DNA from 3 places in the Rossellomorea sp. YZS02 genome. Region 1 is predicted to be linked to each of the others. Evidence: riboswitches for the same ligand, from Rfam matches in the RefSeq annotation. Region 1 holds a riboswitch; each other region holds the start of a gene.

The links. A riboswitch is a leader RNA that binds a small molecule or an ion and turns the genes downstream of it on or off. The one in region 1 is predicted to bind lysine.
Region 2: another riboswitch for lysine. It lies ahead of SLH55_RS01240 (aspartate kinase); the one in region 1 lies ahead of SLH55_RS11940 (Na+/H+ antiporter NhaC family protein).
Region 3: another riboswitch for lysine. It lies ahead of lysA (diaminopimelate decarboxylase); the one in region 1 lies ahead of SLH55_RS11940 (Na+/H+ antiporter NhaC family protein).

Annotation. Positions count from the first base shown of each region.
Region 1 is NZ_JAXBLY010000011.1:4,011-11,218, forward strand. Features, by position in the region: gene SLH55_RS11935 (sodium-dependent transporter) at 1-1,087, opposite strand, end outside; gene SLH55_RS11940 (Na+/H+ antiporter NhaC family protein) at 1,372-2,934, opposite strand; lysine riboswitch at 3,050-3,232, opposite strand; gene yunB (sporulation protein YunB) at 3,312-4,076, opposite strand; gene SLH55_RS11950 (HD-GYP domain-containing protein) at 4,135-5,247, opposite strand; gene SLH55_RS11955 (YunC family protein) at 5,705-6,007, opposite strand; gene SLH55_RS11960 (bifunctional UDP-sugar hydrolase/5'-nucleotidase) at 6,064-7,208, opposite strand, start outside.
Region 2 is NZ_JAXBLY010000001.1:244,303-251,510, forward strand. Features, by position in the region: gene SLH55_RS01215 (bifunctional metallophosphatase/5'-nucleotidase) at 1-662, opposite strand, end outside; gene sdhB (succinate dehydrogenase iron-sulfur subunit) at 785-1,552, opposite strand; gene sdhA (succinate dehydrogenase flavoprotein subunit) at 1,552-3,315, opposite strand; gene SLH55_RS01230 (succinate dehydrogenase cytochrome b558 subunit) at 3,389-3,997, opposite strand; gene SLH55_RS01235 (YslB family protein) at 4,349-4,786, shown strand; gene SLH55_RS01240 (aspartate kinase) at 4,846-6,084, opposite strand; lysine riboswitch at 6,263-6,441, opposite strand; gene uvrC (excinuclease ABC subunit UvrC) at 6,789-7,208, opposite strand, start outside.
Region 3 is NZ_JAXBLY010000002.1:104,121-111,328, reverse strand. Features, by position in the region: gene SLH55_RS02765 (2OG-Fe(II) oxygenase) at 193-840, shown strand; gene SLH55_RS02760 (multidrug resistance efflux transporter family protein) at 884-1,843, opposite strand; gene SLH55_RS02755 (XRE family transcriptional regulator) at 1,936-2,526, shown strand; gene SLH55_RS02750 (sigma-70 family RNA polymerase sigma factor) at 2,876-3,415, shown strand; gene SLH55_RS02745 (DUF4179 domain-containing protein) at 3,396-4,796, shown strand; lysine riboswitch at 4,898-5,074, shown strand; gene lysA (diaminopimelate decarboxylase) at 5,189-6,475, shown strand; gene SLH55_RS02735 (ABC transporter permease subunit) at 6,584-7,208, shown strand, end outside.

The sequences.
Region 1 (7,208 bases):
GTCCTCCACCGAATAGAACGGCTTTGTTACGGGAAATCCCGAACTTCTCAGAGACTGCTGCTACATACGTTTCTGAGATCGATATTAACGATGACAGTCCGGCAAGGACCAGCGAAGCAAAGAATAAGAAACCAAATACTTCGTTGAATGCCGGGAATTCGTTAATGATCTGCGGGAAGACGACAAACGCTAGTCCTACGCCGCCACTTACTACTTCCTGCACACCAACACCTTGCGATTGAGCCATGAAACCTAATGCGGCAAACACCCCGATACCGGCCAATAATTCAAAGCCTGAGTTACTGAAGCCAGTGATGAAGGCATTGTTCGTAATATCCGATTTTTTCGGAAGATAACTTGAGTACGTGATCATGATGGCAAAGGCAATGGATAAGCTGAAGAATATTTGCCCGTATGCTGCCACCCAAACGCCAGGATCAGCGATTTTGCTGAAGTCAGGTTTGAAGAATGCATCAAGTCCATCCATCGCCCCAGGTAACGTTAAAGCGCGAACAACAATAATTAAGAATAAGATAACAAGTGCTGGAATAAAGATTTTATTCGCTACTTCGATCCCTTTCTTTACTCCTTTGAAAAGGATACCAAGTGTTACGGCCCATACGATGACAAGCGGGATGAATACTCCTGGAACCACGCTTCCCGTCTGACCTGCATCAACCGAAAGTTTTAAATAATCGCTGAACAGGAAGGATTCTGTATCCTTTCCCCAACCTAAGTTGAAAGAAAATACGCTGTACGACATCGCCCAGGCGATAATGACGGCATAATAGGTGGAGATGACGAAGGCAATTAATACCTGCCACCAGCCAAGCCATTCTGTTTTCTTATTAAGACGGAAATAAGATAAAGGTGCTGAACCACGGTACTTATGACCGATTGTAAACTCAAGTACTAATAATGGAATCCCTGCTGTCAAAAGAGCGAATAAATAAGGAATGAAGAATGCTCCCCCGCCATTTTCATACGCTACTGCCGGGAAACGCCAAATGTTCCCTAGACCGATTGCCGATCCGACAGCAGCTAGAATAAATCCTGCCCGTGTACCAAACTGTGCACGATTTTCCATGCTGTTCCCCCCTAGTTCTTTCCAACTACCATTTAATAGGTATTTGAAATTTTTATATTTTCAGATTATTTATAATCTAAAGTCAGTATAGCTAGTTCCGGGACAATTGTCAAAGCTTTATTTTAGTGATTTCATAAGAATTTCACAAAAATCCGGCAGTACTATTTCACTATAAGAATTTTGTCGGAATTTGGAGAATGGGAGGCGATAGAATCATAAAGTGAATTCATCCTCCATACAAGAAAAAAAACCAGAAGCCGTTTGGCTTCTGGTCTTCATTTCCATTATTCTGCAGATGCAGGCTTTGCTTTTTCACCGAACAGAAATGCGATTGCCAGGATTAATATGATGACAACCACGAGTCCCAAGATGGTGCTTCCCGTAAATCCTAATACCAGGTATCCGATTGCGGCTACTACCGCACCAATAATCGCATATGGAAGCTGCGTGATGACGTGATCGATATGGTTGCTTCCTGCACCTGTAGAGGAAAGGATCGTCGTGTCTGAGATCGGTGAACAGTGGTCACCCAGAACAGATCCCGCAAGCACCGCTGCCATGGCAGGAAGTAAGATCGTTACATCTGACGCTGCAGCAATTTCTCCGGCGATCGGCAGGAGAATTCCGAACGATCCCCAGGATGTTCCCGTTGAGAAGGCCATGATTCCGGCAACAAGGAATAAAATGACCGGAAGTGCCTGCATCGGTAAGTTAGATTGCTCTACCAGACCGGCAAGATACGTTCCTGTTTGCAATTGGTCGATAAGCGTGACGATGGTCCAGGCAAAGATCAGGATGTAAACAGCCGGAAGCATGGACTTGATTCCTTCCAGTACAGCCGTTCCTAGAGCACTTCCTTCAATTCCTTTTAGGCTTACTTGGCGAAGGAAGAAGATCAGGGCAACCACAAGTCCGAATAATCCACCGTATAGTAACGATTTGGTAACATCCGTATTTTCAAAAATAGGCAGTAGATCAAAGGATCCCACCGCTTGATAACCAGTCCATAGCATCATGGAAACTGTACCGATGACAAGAGCCACAATCGGCCAGACAAGATCGCCCACAGATCCTTTTGAGCTGACTGGAAGATCGTTTTTCAATTCACCGGGAATTTCTTTGCCGGGATCATAAAGATCTCCGGTTTCAATGGCACGTACTTCATGCTCTTTCATTTTACCGAAATCAAGACCCTTATAGGCAACCATTACAACAAGTAAGACTGCTGCCCATACGTAAAGGTTCATCGGGATCATTTGAATGAAAGCTGAAAATGCCGTATATTCCGTGATACTGTGAGCAGTAAGAATCGAACCGATGATCCCGATAATATAAGCTCCCCAGCTGGAAATAGGTGAAACAACACAGATCGGAGCCGAAGTTGAATCAATGATATAAGCTAATTTTGCTCGTGAAATTCTGTGACGATCGGTGATGGGCCTTGAAACCTGACCGACAGCAAGGGCATTGAAATAGTCGTCAATAAAAATGATGATACCTAATACCGCAGCCAGAAGCTGTGCACCCTGCCTTGTCTTCACTCGTTTCATCGCCCATTCACCGAACGCGCGGCTTCCGCCTGAGATATTCACAAATGCCGTGATAACACCGAGAATGAGTAAGAAGAAAATGATGTAGACATTCCAGGTATTCAGTCCGCCATCTGCGACAAAGATACCCTTAAAGGCGTCCCATATAAAGCTGAATGTTTTGGGTATTGATAAATCCGCCAACAGAAAGGCAGATGCGACAATCCCTACTCCCAATGAAAGCAGGACCCGTCTTGTGAGTATAACCATAAGAATGGCTAAAAGGGGTGGTAATAATGAGTAAATCGTGTTTTCCATAGTGTCCTCCTCCTATTTGATAGGGGGGAACCATCGTAGCATGACAGAGGATAATAAAAAAAGGCAACGATAGAGAAACTATCATTACCTTTGTTAGTAACGTAAGTGCTCCATCACGATCTGTAGCTCCCCATTATAGAGATTTCCCTATAATGACAGTGTTATCCTTCTTCAAGACAACCCCAGCAAATATCCCTTTGACAAGCATATTTACTTCGGCAAAGATTCCCTTTCATCTGTTTTCTTCGTTGTCATCCTCGAACAGATTACTCTTGAACCCTGCGCCTCTACCCCATCGGACTGATGATGTGGTGTGTTATAAAATTTTCTTTATTAATATAACAAACTATCATTCTTTTGACAACTTTTTTTCCGTACTAATTTGTGGGAATTTCAATGGATGGTCCGGAATCTCCTCCACCATTGTTATAAAATTGCGGTACATCCAGATGAACCGTTCCCATGGCAACCAGGATATCCTGCTTAATCGTTTCGGTTTTCGTTGCAAATGGGATGATGATCTGTACATTTACTTCAAGCTCCACAAATACTTTCACTACTGCGTTATTGATGCCAAACTGCTCTACCGTCGTTTTCACATCGGAACGCACGTCACCGATGGAATGAAAGCGAATGGGTATCTTCGGCCCCAGGTTTCCGAGTAAAACGTTGTTCGTAGCCTGACCTAGAGGGACGGAATACGTAATGCCCTTCGATGCTTTCGACTTCCCTTCATCAATTTCCACTTCAGTGAGGAACTCCAGATTTTCAATATTCCCTGCCTCAGCTTCCTGAAGATTCTGTTGGACCAGATTCGTGATTTCTGCCTGGACCCTGTTGATGGTCTGCGTATTGTATTTAAACGAAACGATATCGCCTTCCTGGTTCTTCACTTCTTCAGTTATATCCGAAATATCCAGTACATCGGCAATCTTCTTATTGATCGCTTTATTAATCACCAGGGTACCAATCCTGCTGGTCTGTGTCTCGGCATAAGCAAGAAGGGTCGGTTTCAACCCTTTGTTAATGATCCATAATCCAAATCCAGTTGAGATCATAAAAAACAAAAATGTAATGATCATCACATGTCGAAAAGGCAGTGGACCTCCTCTTCGGGGTTTGTAGGTTTTGAACTTTGACAAAAAAATCCCCCCTTACAAGCTATTTGTATGCTTGGTAAGGAGAGATTAACGCAAAAATTTATGTAATCTTCAGAGATTGCGGTTCATAATCGGGGTCAAAGCCTGTAATGACCTTATCCAGTTCCTTGCTTAAATCCAAAGGATAAGGAGAATTCAGTTCCTCGCCGCCCTCTTCGATGATACGGATCACTGGTCTGTCCGTCACCCCTTTATTTTGATCGGTGACGATCCCTTTCCTCCCATCATTTAGCTCGACGATCATTCCAGTAGGATAGATGGCCACCGATGAACGGAAGGCTTCGATCACCTGGGAATCAAACAGAGATCCAGAACCCGCATACAAGACCTCCAATGCCTGATGAGGAAGCATGGCTTTTCTATAAACTCGATTCGAAGTCATGGCGTCAAATACATCGGCCACAGCGATGATCTTTGCAAAAGGATGAATGTCTTCTCCCTTGATCCCCCGTGGATAACCGGAGCCATCGAGCCTCTCATGGTGCTGGTACGCACAATGGGCGATGATCAGGGATACAGAATGAAGCTGTCTCAGAATGTCAAAGCCATGCTCCGAATGTTTCTTGATTTCACAGAATTCGTCTTCTGTGAGTTTACCCGGCTTGAGAAGGATCTCTTCAGGAACCAGCATCTTGCCGATGTCATGAAGGATCGCCCCCACTCCAAGCTGCTCCAGCTGCTTCTGGGACAGCTTGAGTTCAAGCCCGATGGAAAGCGTATATAACGTTACATTGAATGAATGATGAAAAATATAGGAGTCATATGTAAACACATCTGTCAAAATGGTGAGAAGATCATGGTTCGCCTTGACCTCTGACAGGACGACATCTATCACCTGTTTCAACTGCTTGGCACTATTCTCAATCATGAATAACCCTGGCTGCTCTTTAGAGGTACTTATTTGATTGAAGGCCGTCTCAATATTTTGGATCGCCTGCTGCCGCACTTTACTCGAAACGGACCCCTTTACATGGATTCCACTGGAAAGAGAGTCTTCAATATAGACATACTGAATACTAAGCTCCTTCAACCTGTAAATCATGCGTTCTGTAATAGGAACGTTATCATGAATCAAAGCTTGACCTCTCATATTATATACCGTTGTAGCTAGAACCATGCCGGGTTTTAAAGCCCGAGTTGATATAAGCCTCATAGAATTCTCCTATGTAATTCTTTCATTTTTCGACAAAATTTCCTAGTATCTCCATTATAAAGGATAAAAATGATCTTGCAAGGTGTATTTGGTTAAATATTCATGAAAGAATATTGAAGAAATAAGGGGGATTAGATGGGGTTTTTTGGATGTGAAGCGGGTTAGATACGGGACTCAATTTCCTTTTTTTGTTAAAATACGCAATTGCGGGTGACTTTGACGCAATAATTAAAATAATGACGCAATTACGGTCGGTTTTGACGCAATAAATCATATAATGACGCAATCACGGTCGATTTTGACGCAATTATCCTTATACCAGCAATGTGAAAATGTGATAAATCCCTTTCTACATGCGGGATCCACCTACCAATAGCTCAAATTCCCCCTTAATGATTCTCTTTCTCCCATAACAAAGACCAGTTACTCTGTTATGAGCACTGGTCATTCTCAACTTTTATATCATCTTTAACAGCGCATCCCTGCCAGCCATCCCTGTATGGATACCGAGATTCGCAGCTTCGTAGGTGATGGACTCCAGTGGCGCATCCAGTAGCTGATCAATGGTTTTCACACCGACCGCTCTTCCGGCGATGATCCCCCTGTCCTTTAACTTCTCATTCAGCAGCGCAACATCAAGTGCCCCACACATGATATATCCTTTTTCACTCGTCACGACGAGGAGATTGGTTTTCGGAAGTTCAACAGATATGGCTGTAAAGGTATGTCCTCCAATGGTAATTGGAGATACATTCATCATATTTCATCGCTCCCTTCACTCATATGTATGTTATGAATGAAGAAACGGTGACCTATTTACTGCTTTAATTTCCATTCCAAAACGTCCCGTAAAAACTCCGGCATAAAGTACTTTTTCTCAAGCCTTTGAAGGTCTGGAAAGAAGTGACCGAAAGTGAACATATCAGGAAGCGCCAGTTTGTACATTTTTGAAGGCTCGATCGGGGAGTCTCCAATCAGGATATCATGGTTACTGAAATGAATATTGTAATATACAAATCTACCCATCACTTTCCCCCTGAACCCAAGGCCCTTCACTTCAAGATTCGGCCAATCCTCATTGAGAGTCTGCTTAATGATTTCCTTCAGCTCAGCTCCCTTCATCCAGATCATACATGGGTTGATGGGATGGGGAAGGATGCTATGCAAATCCTGCTTTGTCACTGCTCCCTCATGAAGACCATCCATAAGAAGACCTGAATTCAAGAATCCGCAATCAGCACTACACCATTCCACAAGTGCTGCACAAAGCCTGTCAGGAAGGAGGGATGGCTGAAACCAATCGACTGGGAGAGGTGCTTTCAGCCGGGTAATCTCTTGCTCTAATAATTTTTCCCCCTTGCGAATCCAATCAAGAATCTCCTCTTCTTCCCCCTCAACTGAAGGAAGTTCATGCTGTTCATATAACACTGCCTTTTTTTCTACGATTTGCTTTGTAGCCGTATCCACTTCAATGGTCACATGACCGACGTAGTGACCATATTTCCCTCCGGCACCCAGCATGGTCCCTTTCACCATTTTGCCCACAGGTAATACATGGTGGGTATGTGCACCGAGAATGACGTCTATTTCAGGGAATTGCTCCCCAATCATCTCGTCATCCTTGATTCCTAAGTGCGAAAGCAGAATGATCATATCCACTTTGGGATGAAGCTCGTCAACCAATCTCTTTAATTCATCTATTGGTGAAGTGATATTCCAGCCGAGCGCTTCGTAAAAAGGCTTGAAATAGGCCGTTAATCCAATGACACCAATCTTCCCTCCTCTACCCGTCTGATAAATCCGGTGAGTATCTATCCAGTCGGGACGCCCGGATGACTGATCCAGCAGGTTCCCGACAATCACATCAAATTCGGCATCTTTATAGAGATTGTTTAAATCATCATAATCAAGGGTGATCCCTTCGTTATTGCCGATTGTGACGGCATCGTACCCCGCTTCAT
Region 2 (7,208 bases), on a different contig from region 1:
TGCGACAATACGATGATATGATTGACACCTTTTCCTTTTAGATTAGCCACTTCTTCCATCGCCTTTTCCTCGGCGTTCCTGAACACAATTGTATCGCCCGGTTTTGATAGGAAGGCTGTATCCTCCGTTGTCAGACCGAGGATTCCAACCTTCACTCCTTTCACTGACTGCATAATCGCAGGATAAATCGAACCACCTTCCGCACGGTCAGGGATGCCTTTCTTCATTAAAGGAGCAAGATACCGATCATCCCGGACATCCACATTGCTGCTCACAACGGGAAAAGAGAGCGCTTTAATGAAAGCAGCCAGCACCTTACTGCCTTTGTCGAATTCATGATTTCCCGGTGTCATGGCGTTATAACCTATTTTATTCATGAATTCAGCATCGGCCTGCCCAAGATACTGGTTAAAATACAGTGTTCCGGAGAATACATCCCCTGCATCCAGGAGAAGAAGTTCCCCATCCTTTCCTCTTATTTCCTTGATGGCCGTGTGGAGATATGGAATGTTTTCCAAATGGGCATGTACATCATTTGTATGTAAGATCGTTAAGTGAAGTAAGCCATCTTTTTCGATAGCTAATGCATTTTCTTCCGATAAAAATGAGGTTGCGCTTACCATTATGATTACGAGTACTACCAAAACTCCGCTCCGTTTCACATACATCACTCCTGGATTTTTCTATGCGACCATATGTGTCTACTATGCATCAATACCGTGTATTTTATGAGGCAAACAAAAAAGCACTCTCCTGAAGGAAAGTGCTTTTTTTATAAAAATTATTAGTCAACCATATGGTCGCTTCCGAAGAAGTTCTTGAACATTTGGAATGTGGTTTCTCTGTTAAGGGCCGCAATCGAGGTCGTCAAAGGAATTCCCTTAGGACAAGATTGAACACAGTTTTGAGAGTTACCACAGTTGGCAAGTCCACCGTCGCCCATGATCGACTCAAGACGCTCATCCTGATTCATGGCACCTGTTGGATGCGCATTGAATAAACGAACTTGAGATAATGGGGCAGGACCGATGAAGTCTGATTTGCTGTTTACATTCGGACATGCTTCCAGACATACACCGCAAGTCATACATTTTGATAGTTCATACGCCCACTGACGTTTCTTCTCTGGCATACGTGGTCCTGGACCAAGATCGTAAGTTCCATCAATCGGAATCCATGCTTTGACCTTTTTCAAGCTGTCGAACATGCGACTGCGGTCTACCTGCAGGTCGCGGACAACTGGGAACGTGCGCATTGGCTCAAGACGGATTGGCTGCTCTAATTGATCCACCAGTGCCGTACAAGATTGTCTCGGCTTTCCGTTGATCACCATCGAACAAGCTCCACATACCTCTTCCAGACAGTTCATATCCCAGTTGATCGGAGTCGTATGCTCCCCTTTTGCATTGACCGGATTACGACGGATTTCCATCAGTGCGGAAATCACGTTCATATTCGGTCTGTAATCAAGTTCGAACTCTTCTTGGAAAGGGGCAGTTTCCGGGCTTTCTTGACGAGTAATGATAAAACGGACTTTTTTATTTTCACTCATCATTTATTTCCCCCTTTGCTCTTAGAATAGTCACGCTTACGTGGTGCGATCAGTGAAGTATCCACTTCCTCGTAATGGAATTCAGGTGAATTCGTCGCAGCATTGTATTTCGCCATCGTCGTCTTCAGGAATTCTTCATCATTACGTTCAGGGAAGTCAGGCTTGTAATGAGCTCCACGGCTCTCATTACGATTTAATGCACCGATTGTAATAACGCGGGCAAGCTGAAGCATGTTCCACAATTGACGCGTGAATGTCGCTCCCTGGTTGCTCCACTTGGCTGTATCATTGATATTGATATTTTGGTAACGTTCCATCAATTCCTGGATCTTTTCATCCGTTTGTTTCAGCTTGTCGTTATGACGTACAACCGTAACATTATCCGTCATCCATTCGCCAAGCTCTTTATGAATGACATACGCATTTTCCGTACCATTCAGGGACATGATGTTGTTCCATTTTTCTTCTTCCTGTTTTACATAGCGGTCGAATACAGATGAAGGAACGGATTCAACCGTTTTCTCAAGACCTTCAATATATTTAATCGCATTAGGTCCGGCAACCATACCACCGTAGATAGCGGATAGTAATGAGTTTGCTCCCAAACGGTTTCCACCGTGCTGAGAATAATCACACTCACCAGCTGCGAATAATCCAGGAATATTGGTCATCTGGTCATAATCGACCCATAGTCCACCCATTGAATAATGAACTGCAGGGAAGATCTTCATTGGTACTTTGCGAGGATCGTCACCCATGAATTTCTCATAGATTTCAATGATTCCGCCAAGCTTGATATCAAGCTCTTTTGAATCCTTATGGGATAGATCCAGGTAAACCATGTTTTCACCATTGATTCCAAGCTTCTGGTTTACGCACACATCGAAGATCTCACGTGTGGCGATATCACGCGGTACAAGGTTCCCGTATGCAGGATACTTCTCTTCAAGGAAGTACCAAGGCTTACCATCTTTGTACGTCCAGACACGTCCACCTTCACCACGAGCGGATTCACTCATGAGGCGAAGCTTATCATCCCCGGGAATCGCTGTCGGGTGAATCTGGATGAACTCACCATTTGCATAGTAAGCACCTTGTTGATACACGATCGAAGCGGCTGAACCTGTGTTGATGACAGAGTTTGTAGATTTCCCGAAAATAATTCCCGGTCCGCCTGATGCCATAATAACGGCATCCGCTGCAAAGGATTTGATTTCCATTGTTTGAAGGTTTTGAGCGACGATTCCTCGTGCTACTCCTTCGTCATCAATGACGACTCCAAGGAATTCCCAACCTTCGAACTTGCTTACTAAACCTGCCACTTCATGACGGCGTACCTGCTCGTCCAAAGCGTATAATAATTGCTGACCAGTCGTAGCACCGGCGAAAGCGGTTCTATGATGCTGTGTTCCACCGAAACGACGGAAATCCAGTAATCCTTCCGGTGTACGATTAAACATAACTCCCATGCGATCGAGTAAATGAATAATCCCTGGCGCTGCTTCAGTCATTGCTTTAACAGGCGGTTGATTCGCTAAGAAATCCCCACCATATACCGTATCATCAAAATGTTCCCAAGGAGAGTCTCCTTCTCCCTTCGTATTAACGGCTCCGTTAATACCACCTTGTGCACAAACAGAGTGAGAACGCTTAACGGGTACCAGTGAGAATAAATCGACTTGCGTTCCTTTTTCTGCTGCTTTAATTGTGGCCATCAGGCCGGCTAGACCGCCACCGACAACGATGATTTTGCCTTTACTCATCGTGACTCACTCCTTTTTCTACCATACTTCGAGAGCACTTAGTTAATCTATCAGACTCGTATATATTTTCTGCTTATACGAAAGCAAAGATTGCACGCATACCGACAACCGATAACGCTACAAAAATTCCGATCGTAACATATGTAGCAATTAATTGAGAACGAGGTGTAACCGTAAGTCCCCAGCTAACGCAGAATGACCATAATCCATTTGCAAAGTGGAAAATCGTTGAAAGTACACCCAGCACATAAAATCCTAACATCAATGGATTAGATAAAATGTTTTCCATCATTTGAAAGTTCACTTCAGCACCAAACGCTGCCGCAACTCTTGTTTCCCAAATATGCCAAGTTACGAAAATGAATGTGATCACTCCGGATACACGTTGAAGTAAAAACATCCAGTTACGGAAATAACCAAACTTACTTGCATTATTCTTTGAAGTGAATGCAATGTAAATTCCGTAAATTGCATGGAAATACAATGGAAGGAAGATGATAAAGATTTCAAGGAAATAACGGAAAGGAAGACTTTCCATAAAGTGTGCCGCCTGATTGAATGATTCTTCCCCACCAGTGGCAAAATGGTTCACGACTAAATGTTGTGTTAAAAATAATCCAACTGGAATAACACCTAGCAATGAATGAAGCCTGCGATAATTAAATTCTCGATTTCCAGCCATGATTTACCCCCCTTAATGATAAAATATGAATTCGTTTTCTAATGAATCTCAAAACGTATTAGACGACGATACATATTTTATATTGTAACAATAATGTGACATGTTCATTTTACTCCCAAGGAGTGGAAGCGTCAAGAAAACGTATACATAATTTCGACAATACCGCAAAAATATTTTTAATAAATTGATAATGAAAAAGTCGAGGTTTTGTACAACTAAATGTTCGAAAATTCTAATAAATAGACAATAAATATTATATCACCAAAATATCCCAAGGTCATTTTTTCATGGTATGGGATGATAAATCACCTCTTCATGTATATAATAGTTTTATAGAAAGAGGGGATTTACTTGGAACAAAAAAAAGAAGAACTGCATGAACCATCCGTTCCAATCTTCGGATATGAAATGTTGCGCGACATATTGATTCCAGAAATTTTAGGGAAGCATACACCTGACATTCTTTACTGGGGTGGAAAACACCTTTCGCGGAAATTCCCCCTGCAGTCGACAGAGGAAATATCCTCTTTTTTCGATGAGGCAGGCTGGGGAACCCTTACACTTATGGAACAGAAAAAGAATGAAATGACTTTTGAACTAAAAGGTCCAGTGATCGAACGGCGCCTTTCATTGAAAACGGATGTGAATTTCAAACTGGAAACCGGCTTTATTGCAGAACAAATTCAACTGCAAAGAAAATGCGTGGCAGAAGCTGCTGACGAACTACATAAACGGAGTCATGCGGTCAAAGTGGTCGTACGATGGGACGACAAAGACCGGATTGAGTAGTCTGACTCCTAATAAAGGGTTGCCCAGTATGTTCTGGGCAACCCTTTTCTATATTGGTTCTACAACGTGATTTCTTCCATTTTCAGCGCATCGAGGTTAAAGGCAGTATGTAAGACACGCGCTGCCTTTTGCATATTCTCTCCATCTACCACTGTAGATACTTTGATTTCAGAGGTGCTGACCATCTTCACGACAATGTCTTCCTGTGCCAGTACTTCAAACATTTCCGCTGCAACGCCGGGGTTTGAAATCATGCCGGAACCGACGATCGATACCTTCGCAAGCCCGCTTTCATGCTCGACATGGGTGAAATTCAACTGTTCCTTATTTCGCTCAAGAACAGCAAGGGTTTCTTCAAGATCCTGTTCCTTGATGGAGAAGGATAGATTGGTTGTGTTCTGATCTGTCTGGGTCTGAATGATGATGTCTACGTTCAGATGATTCTTAGCTAGCGTAGTGAATACGGATGATAGTCCTGTTAAAGCATTTTGAAGTCCGAATACAGTGACCCGTGTAATTTCATTCTCAAACGCTACTCCTCTTACAATCAAGTTCTGTTCCATGCTTGCTTCCTCCTCAATATACGTTCCTTCCACTCGATCGATGCTTGACCTGACTTCTAACGGAATTTGATAATTCTTGGCAAACTCCACTGCCCTTGGATGCAGGACTCCCGCACCCAGATTCGCAAGTTCGAGCATTTCATCATAGGAAATCGACGGTAACTTTCTGGCTCCTTTTATATAACGTGGATCTGTCGTGTATACCCCGTCTACATCAGTATAAATATCACACCTTTCAGCTTTGAGGGCAGCCGCAATGGCAACCGCTGTAGTATCTGATCCTCCCCTGCCGAGAGTTGTGATTTCACCCGTTTCAGTCATACCCTGAAACCCGGCAACAATGACCACTTTTCCCTCTTGAAGGTGAGCCGACATCTTGTCGGTATGAATATTGGTAATCCTTGCATTGCTGTGAACAGACTCTGTCTCGATACCGGCTTGCCAACCAGTAAAGGAAATCGCATCATGTCCGGATTGGATGAGGGCCATCGTCAGTAGTGAAATGGTCACCTGTTCCCCGGTTGAGAGCAGCATATCCATTTCCCTTTTGCTCGGTTGAGATGTAATCTCCCTTGCAAGGCCAACGAGTGTGTCTGTTGTTTTCCCCATGGCAGAAACGACGACAACCACATCATTTCCTCTTTCTTTCTCTTCAATGATCCTTGACGCAACATTTTGAATTCTTTCCACAGATCCCACTGAAGTTCCACCGAATTTCTGAACAATAATACTCACGACTTCTCCCTCTTTCTGAGTGCATTTCGCTACTCTTTTTGATGATGAAGAGTACAATCACAATCATCCTAGACGTCCATAGACAGGAACTCCTGCGCTGATAATAAAAAAAGCAATGAGAATAATATCTCATTGCTTTATGAACATACAGCAGAACATACAAATAGGTTCATCGGCATTGTGAGATAGCTCTCCAAGATTGAATCATCTTGACAATCCTACATTTCTTAAACGCAGGACCAGCGGATATGATATGAGATCATAAACACTTCGGCGAATCTCCCCTTTCCAGGCATCTCACTGGAGCTCATACTCCTCTTTGCCTGTACTCTTGAAGTTCGCACCTCTATCACCACTTTTTAAAGTGATAATGTTATAAATTTTTGTTTATTATAGCATAGGGGAAAAATTGATTCAATGTTTAATTGAGTCAATTTTTCATTTTATTGTGTTTTTGTTAAGATGCTTTGGATGAGCATGCGGTGGTTGATTTCCGCTGCAGGTGCTCGCTTTCCGCGGGGCTGGCGGTGAGCCTCCTCGGCTGCGCCTGTGGGGTCTCACCTGTCCAGCGTTTCCCGCAGGAGTCGAGCACCTTCCGCTCCAATCAACTCTGCTTTTTCAATAGTTACTTCTAAACCAACCAATAACCCGTACTCTCATGTTATATAAACCTAATGATCAATATTTCCTATATCTAACACTTCCTACTTCAACTTCTCCACCAGTACCTTCGCAACGGCTTCAGGTATTCCGATCTCTATAAACTCCTCCACGGTTGCTTCTTTCATTTTCTTCATGGATCCGAAATGTTTAAGTAGCTGTTTCTTTCTTTTCGGGCCGATGCCGTCGATTTCGTCGAGGATGGATTGGAAGGCGCTTTTTCCTCTTAGTTGACGGTGGAAGGTGATGGCGAACCTATGAACTTCGTCCTGGATTCGTTGGAGAAGATAGAATTCCTGGCTCCGCTTTTCAAGGGGAACGATTTGTAACGGGTTCCCGTACAGCAGTTCCGATGTCTGATGCTTGTCATCTTTTGCGAGGCCGCCGATGGGGATATCGAGTCCCAATTCATTTTCGATGACGTCTCTCGCCGCTTCGATCTGTCCTTTTCCTCCATCGATGAT
Region 3 (7,208 bases), on a different contig from region 1:
ACATCCCGGGTGTAAAATAGGTAAAAATAGATTCTCATATTTTGACATGCAGGAGGACACAACCGAATAAAATCTACAGTTATGCCGATTGTTGCTATCGTTTTTTCTAGTTTGGAAGAGTGCATGGATGCTTCCACCAATAAAAGAATTCAGAATGTTAAAAATACGATAAGAGGTTGATGAAAGTTGGCAATGGATACTACTGAAATAGCTGTAAAGGAACAAACGATTTTCCACCATACAGGGAATAAGATCAAGACGGAAGACAGGGAGATCCAGATCATCGCAAAAATGGAAGAGCCACTGGTTGTCGTGCTTGGCAATGTGCTGAGCCATGAAGAATGCGATGAACTCATTCAATTGTCTATGGACCGGGTCGAGCGTTCGAAAATTGGAAATACACGTACAGTCGATGGATTGAGAACGAGCAGCTCTGTTTTTCTGGAAGAAAGTCACGATGTTGTGACACGCGTTGAAAAGCGAGTCTCTCAAATTATGAATATACCTGTCGAGCACGGGGAAGGCTTGCAGATCCTGAACTATAAACCAGGTCAGGAATACAAGGCCCACTTCGATTTCTTCTCGGCATCGGCAAGACCGGTGAAGAACCCGAGGATCAGCACCCTCGTCATGTACTTGAACGACGTAGAGGAAGGCGGAGAAACGTATTTCCCGAAACTCGGTCTGTCCGTCTCCCCGCAAAAAGGGATGGCCGTTTACTTTGAATATTTCTATGATAATCAGGAACTGAACGAGTTGACGCTGCATGGCGGAGCACCGGTTGTCATCGGGGATAAATGGGCTGCGACTCAGTGGATGAGAAGGCAGGTATTTAAATAAGTGAAAAAGGAGGAGTGTCCCAGAGGTGGGGTGCTCCTCCTTTTTAGCTTGCCGATTTTACTTTGTTCATCAAGCTGGTATTCATCCGTTTCACATTTAGGGTATGAAGGATCATCCCTGTGATGATCAGGAGAATGCCAAGCAGGGCGGACCCTGATGGAAAAGGAACAGAAAGGATCGAAGCTTCTCCGATGATGACGAACAGAATCTGGGTGGATTGAGTTGCTTCCACTGCTGCAAGCTTCCCAGGATGCTGTCTCGCCATGTTCGTCGCAAGAAAAAAGAGCGAGGTCGCAATCACGCCGGAGCAAATGGCCACGATAAAGGACTGTGTCACTTGAGACGAATCGGGTGCGCCCGTTTTGAAAAGGGCAAAGCATCCGAGGATCAGCCAGAACGGGGTAGTGGCAATGGTCATGCCCAATACCCGTTGAAACGTATCCAGCCTGCCGCCGCAAACCTCCATCATTTTACGGTTGCCGAGGGGGTAAGCGAACGCTGCGATGATGACAGGAAAGATCCCCGTGAGCATTTCTGTAAGAGACGAGTCGTAAGCATTCTGAAGTTGGATGAACAACACGCCGATAAGAATGATCGAAGAAATGGCGAGAGCCTTTCTTTGAATGGATTGCCTCTTTTTGTTCGGCCCCGTTGTGTAAAAGAGGGGAGCGAGAAGGATCCCCGCCACGATCGTAAATTGCCACGTCCCGGCTACGAGCCAACCCGGTCCGTAAGCAGCCGCATAGGTAAGAGGACCATAAAAAAGAACAAAACCAACAAAGCTCCACATCAGCCATTCAATCGGCTTCTTCTTCATCTCAATCCACACTTGATTTATATTCTTCCTAAAACCTACAATAAGGAAAAGGAAGGGAATCATGAATAGAAATCTCAGAGAGGAACTCCACATCCAGCTTCCCCCGGCCAGTTCCATGGAGCGGTTCAGGATAAAAGTGACAGCAAAAAACATCGATGAAATGATACCTAGAGTCAGTTCTTTCATGAGAAGCACTCCTTTCTGTTGAATATACTATATTTTATTTTATATATATTATAATATACTTTAAATCGTGTTTTATAGAAAGAGGTAGAAAGATGAACAATGATGGTTTATCGTGGCAGGACCCTGAAAAATTAGCGCAGCATGTTGGATTGACATTAAGGAATATACGCAAAGATCGTGGTCTTCATTTACAGGATCTGGCCGCGATCACTGGTGTCAGCACCTTGACTCTTGGAAAGATTGAAAGAGGGGAGGCCAATCCTTCTTTAACGATCATCTGGAAGATTGCGAACGGCCTATCGATTCCGATTTCTGCTCTGCTTGTGGAGAAACAAGAAGTACAGATTTCAAGGGTGAATGAAGGAAGCAAAGTAATCAGTGCCAATGACGCACTGACCCTTGAGCCCATGTTCACTTCCTCTGGATATAGCTCATTAGAAACACATCGTGCGTTTTTGAAGCCTGAAAGTGAATACTGTGCCGATGCACATCAGCCTGGTGTGATTGAGTTTGTCACGGTCATGGAAGGGAGTGTTTGTGTGAAGGTGCAGGAGGAACGATTCGAGCTTGGTCAATACGATTCGATTAAGTTCCATAGTGATAAGGAACACAGTTATATCAATAAAGGTGATACGGAAGCGGTGCTCCATTTTGTGATGATCTATACAGGACGGGTAGATTGAAGCTTATCGATTGGCGATAAGCTTCTTTTTTAGAGGAAGATGATGAATATTTTAGAGGAAGATGATGAATATTGTTTTTACATGTTTTATTTTAGTAGCATTTGGTACCAGGATTCCTTGCACTTTTAAGGAATTGCGTCATTTTTCATGGGTGATTGCGTCATTTTTCAAATAATTGCGTCATTTATGCCTGGGATTGCGTCATTTTAACGATAATCGCGTCATTTTCCCCCTTGATTGCGTCTCTTTGAAAAAAATGTAATTTCCTCATACGGCCACCCCACTCCAAAAATTCTCTTGAAACTTTTCCCACCCCACCCGACTCTAATGAATGACAGGAGGTTAACCAATGGATGTAAAACTCGTGAAAAAAGCCATCAAAGGGAATGAACAAGCATTCGAAAAGCTGATCCACGCAGAAAGCGAGAAGCTTTACCGGACGGCATTCCTATATGTAAGAAATAAAGAGGATGCACTCGATGTGGTGCAGGAGACGGTTTGTAAAGCCTTCACTTCCATATCCCGGTTGAAGAATCCGGAGTACTTCAGCACCTGGCTCATCAAGATTCTGATTCATACAGCGTACGCCACGCTGAAGAAGAAAAAGAGAATCGTCCTTACGGGTGATGAATTTCTCGACAGTGCCATCACTTCAGCTGAAGAATCGGATATAGAAGGCCGGATCGATCTGGTTACAGCAGTGGCGTCCTTGAACAATCACTACCAAACCGTCATTATCTTATTCTATTTCCAGGGGCAGTCCATTAAGACCATTTCGGAAACAATGGGTACGCCGGAGGGCACGGTAAAGACGTACCTTCGCCGGGCAAAATTAGAGCTGAAAAAACTGTTGGAAGGAGTGAATCAGGTTGGACAGAAAATGGTTTGAGGAAGAATTGGATAAGATCGAAGTGCCGAAAGACGACCTGTACAGGTCCATTTCTACAGGTATTCAAAAAGGCAGGAAGCATAAGGTACGTAGAAAAAGGCTCAAGGTGAGTGCCGGCATGACCACAGCTGCTGCCTCTATGATTCTCGTCTCTGGATTTCTCTTCTCCCCGGTGAATAATGCATTAGCCAAGCTTCCGGTACTTGGTGGGATCTATGAAAAAGTCGGATCCGGAGTCGGGAAAGAACTTTATTCAAGTGATAAAGTCACCGAGGTCAACCAGGCAGCCACTTCCAATGGTGTTGATATCACGATCACAAGCACCTATTACGATGGGAACGTTATTGGGGTCACGTTTAAGGCGAAGGGAGATGACCTTTCCATCGAACATATGGATGAAGGCAATCGTCCCGTGAGTGGTTACAGCTATCATCTTTTTGATGGGAAAGATCAGAATCAATGGGGTGCAGGAAGCTCGGGTCTGAAAAAAGAGGGAGAAGAATTCATAGGTTCCATCGAATTTTATAAGGATGGAAAAGAACTGCCGGAGGACTTCACCCTTCCATTGACGTTCACCCATATGGCCGATGTGAACGGCACATGGTCCTTTGATGTACCAGTGAAGAGGATTCCTTCCGAAACCATTCAAACAGATGCAAGGACAGTATCACCGGATGGGGAATTTGAGCTGCAGATGACTTCTGTTACGAAAGGAAAAGCGACGACGATACTGGAATATACGTATACGGTAGAGTCCGAGAAGGATAGCTTAGATCTGATCGTGTTTGATGACCTTGGGAACAGGTTGTCGAAGTCGAGTGCGGAGGTACTTCAAACCAAAGAAGTCCATGGGAAAGTAGAAAAGACGGTAAGGGAGCTCTTTACGAGTAAACTCAATGATAAGGCCCATTCGCTGAAAGTACAGGCAGACATGAAGCGAGTGGATGATGATGCCCTCCACTCATTGAAATCAACCATTCCATTTCACATAAAGAGTCCACGTTTCGGTTATCAAATCACAGTAGAAGATATCCAAAACACTAAGGGGAAGGTGACAGTCAATTTCACCATAGACGATATCAAAGAAAAACAATTTCGATATGACATTCTAGAGAATATTGCTCAATTCGTTCAGATGATACCATCTAGCGATATTCACAGAGATGACAAAGATGAACTAGACTATAATAAGATGTTGAATCATATGATCAGAAGTACTGAAACGAAAACAATTGATAAGGCTGCTCTCCGTTATCAAATCACTTTTGACTTACATAAGGATGCCGATCTGGATGACTATTCATTAATCGTTCCATTCGAAAGCTTAAGCCGAAACGATAAGCCGATTGAAATGGCGCCCTTCGAAATTAAATTGAAGTAAACTGAATCCCTGGATACAATTCCAGGGAGTTTCTACTAAAACCAATTGACAACCATTTCAACAGAATGATATAGTTATGCCAATCAAATAAACAGTCACTCTCTGATAATAGAGGCGCGAGTATGAAGAGTACCTTCTTTGAGAATATTGGATTCCGGGATAAGTAGGGAAAGGCAGATCGCCGAAGCAGAAAATAGCCAATTCTATTTTTTGTTGGGCCAGCATTGAAGAAATGTTGGACTGTCACAATGCAAAGGTTGTGGAGCACTATTGAAGAGATGTTAATACAGAGTCTTCATCATGTTTCCGTTAACTTTGGTGAAAAACCGTATGAGCATCTGCTTCATACGGTTTTTTTGTGTTTTTTTAGAGAGTCTAAAGGAGTAAAGGATATGAGTACAGTTGATGTGAATGTTCAAGGTGATTTAACCATCGGTGGGATGGGTACAGGTGAGCTGGTCGAAAGATACGGCACGCCGTTGATGGTGTACGATGAAGGGATGATCCGCGGGAATGCCAAGTTGTTTCGGGATGCGTTCAATGAAAGTGGTATGAAATATCAAGTTGCCTATGCGAGTAAAGCGTTCCTTTGTAAAGAGATGGTGCGACTTGCAGCACAGGAAAATCTTTCACTGGACGTCGTGTCTGGCGGGGAATTGTATACGGCCCTTGAGGCGGGATTCCCTGCTGACCGGATTCATTTCCATGGGAACAACAAATCCGAAGAAGAGCTCCTTATGGCTCTTGAAGCGGAAATCGGCTGCTTTGTTGTCGACAGTTTCCTTGAGCTTGAATTGCTGCATGACCTTGCAAAAGAGCGTGAACAGCAGGTTCAAATCCTGATCAGGGTCACCCCAGGAGTGGAAGCCCATACCCATGAGTACATCACAACAGGACAGGAAGATTCGAAATTCGGATTCAGCATTTCGAATGGACAGGCAAGTACAGCGATTCAACTAGCCATGAGAAAACCGTACTTCACCTTACTTGGGCTTCACTCTCATATCGGATCCCAAATTTTCGAACAGGATGGATTCGATCAGGCGATTAAGGTACTTGCTGATTTCATGCAGCGGATGCGCATCGAATTCGATATGACGATGCCGGTGTTGAATATTGGTGGAGGGTTTGGTGTCCGCTATACGGAAGAAGATCGCCCACTGCCGATTCCGACGTATGTAAAGGGCATTACGGATAGTGTGAAAACGTACTTTTCGAAGAATGAATATCCACTTCCGGAAGTTTGGGTGGAGCCGGGCCGAAGCATAGTGGCTGAGGCAGGTACGACGTTGTACAAAGTGGGATCAAAGAAAATCATTCCAGACGTGCGGACATATGTGGCGATTGACGGAGGGATGACGGACAATATCAGACCTGCACTGTATCAGGCAAAGTATCATGCGATGCTAGCCAACCGTCCTAATGAGGAATGCACGGAGCTTGTGAGCATTGCCGGGAAGTGCTGCGAGTCAGGGGACATGCTGATCTGGGATTTGATGCTCCCACCGACGAATTACGGGGATATTCTGGCAGTGTTCAGTACTGGTGCTTATGGGTATTCCATGGCGAGTAATTATAACCGGATCCCAAGGCCGGCTGTCGTGTTTGTGAAAGACGGTGAATCCCGTGTCGTGATCGAGCGGGAGACATACGCGGATCTTGTACGGAAAGACCGATAGGCAATGGAGAGTGGAATCCTTAGGGTTCCACTTTTTTATATGGGATTTTATGGTTTATTATGGTAATCTGGTAGAAATATGTTTTCTATTTCTTGGGAGGATCAATCTATGTATCTCGAATCTATCGGTTCAATGGTGTTGAAATTTCTCTTCGTTCTGGTCGGCATCATCCTGTTGACCGGCCTCATCGGGCTGTTCAATGAGGGAGTGGATCTTAGCTTGAAGCAATATCTGATGAACCTTAAGGATATTACAAGCTCTCTGCTTCATTCAAATGCAATGACGATCACCAATGAAGTGAACAACTCGTATCCGATGTTCCCTGCTTTCTGGGAACCATATTTCTATTCAGTTTCCATCTTCATCTCTGCTATTCTACTATCTGTTGTCATGGGTATCCTCCTTGCATACCTCACACATTTACTGCCGAGTGCCTGGTCGAAGTTCATCACCCGGGCCACCAACCTGCTGGAGTCCACACCCGATATCTTCATTTTGATCGTCATTCAATACAGCGTCATTTTGGTGTTGAAAGAGACGGGGATTTTATTGTTTCCCATCGTCGGATCACAGGAGAAGGTGTATCTGATCCCTGTCCTGACATTGTCCATCTTACCGACGATCATGTTGTTCAGAATTACCTATCTGCTGGTGAACGATGAGTACGGCAAGCCCTATGTAGATCTGATCAGAGGAAAGGGAATGTCCAGGCATTTCATTTTCTTTGTCCATA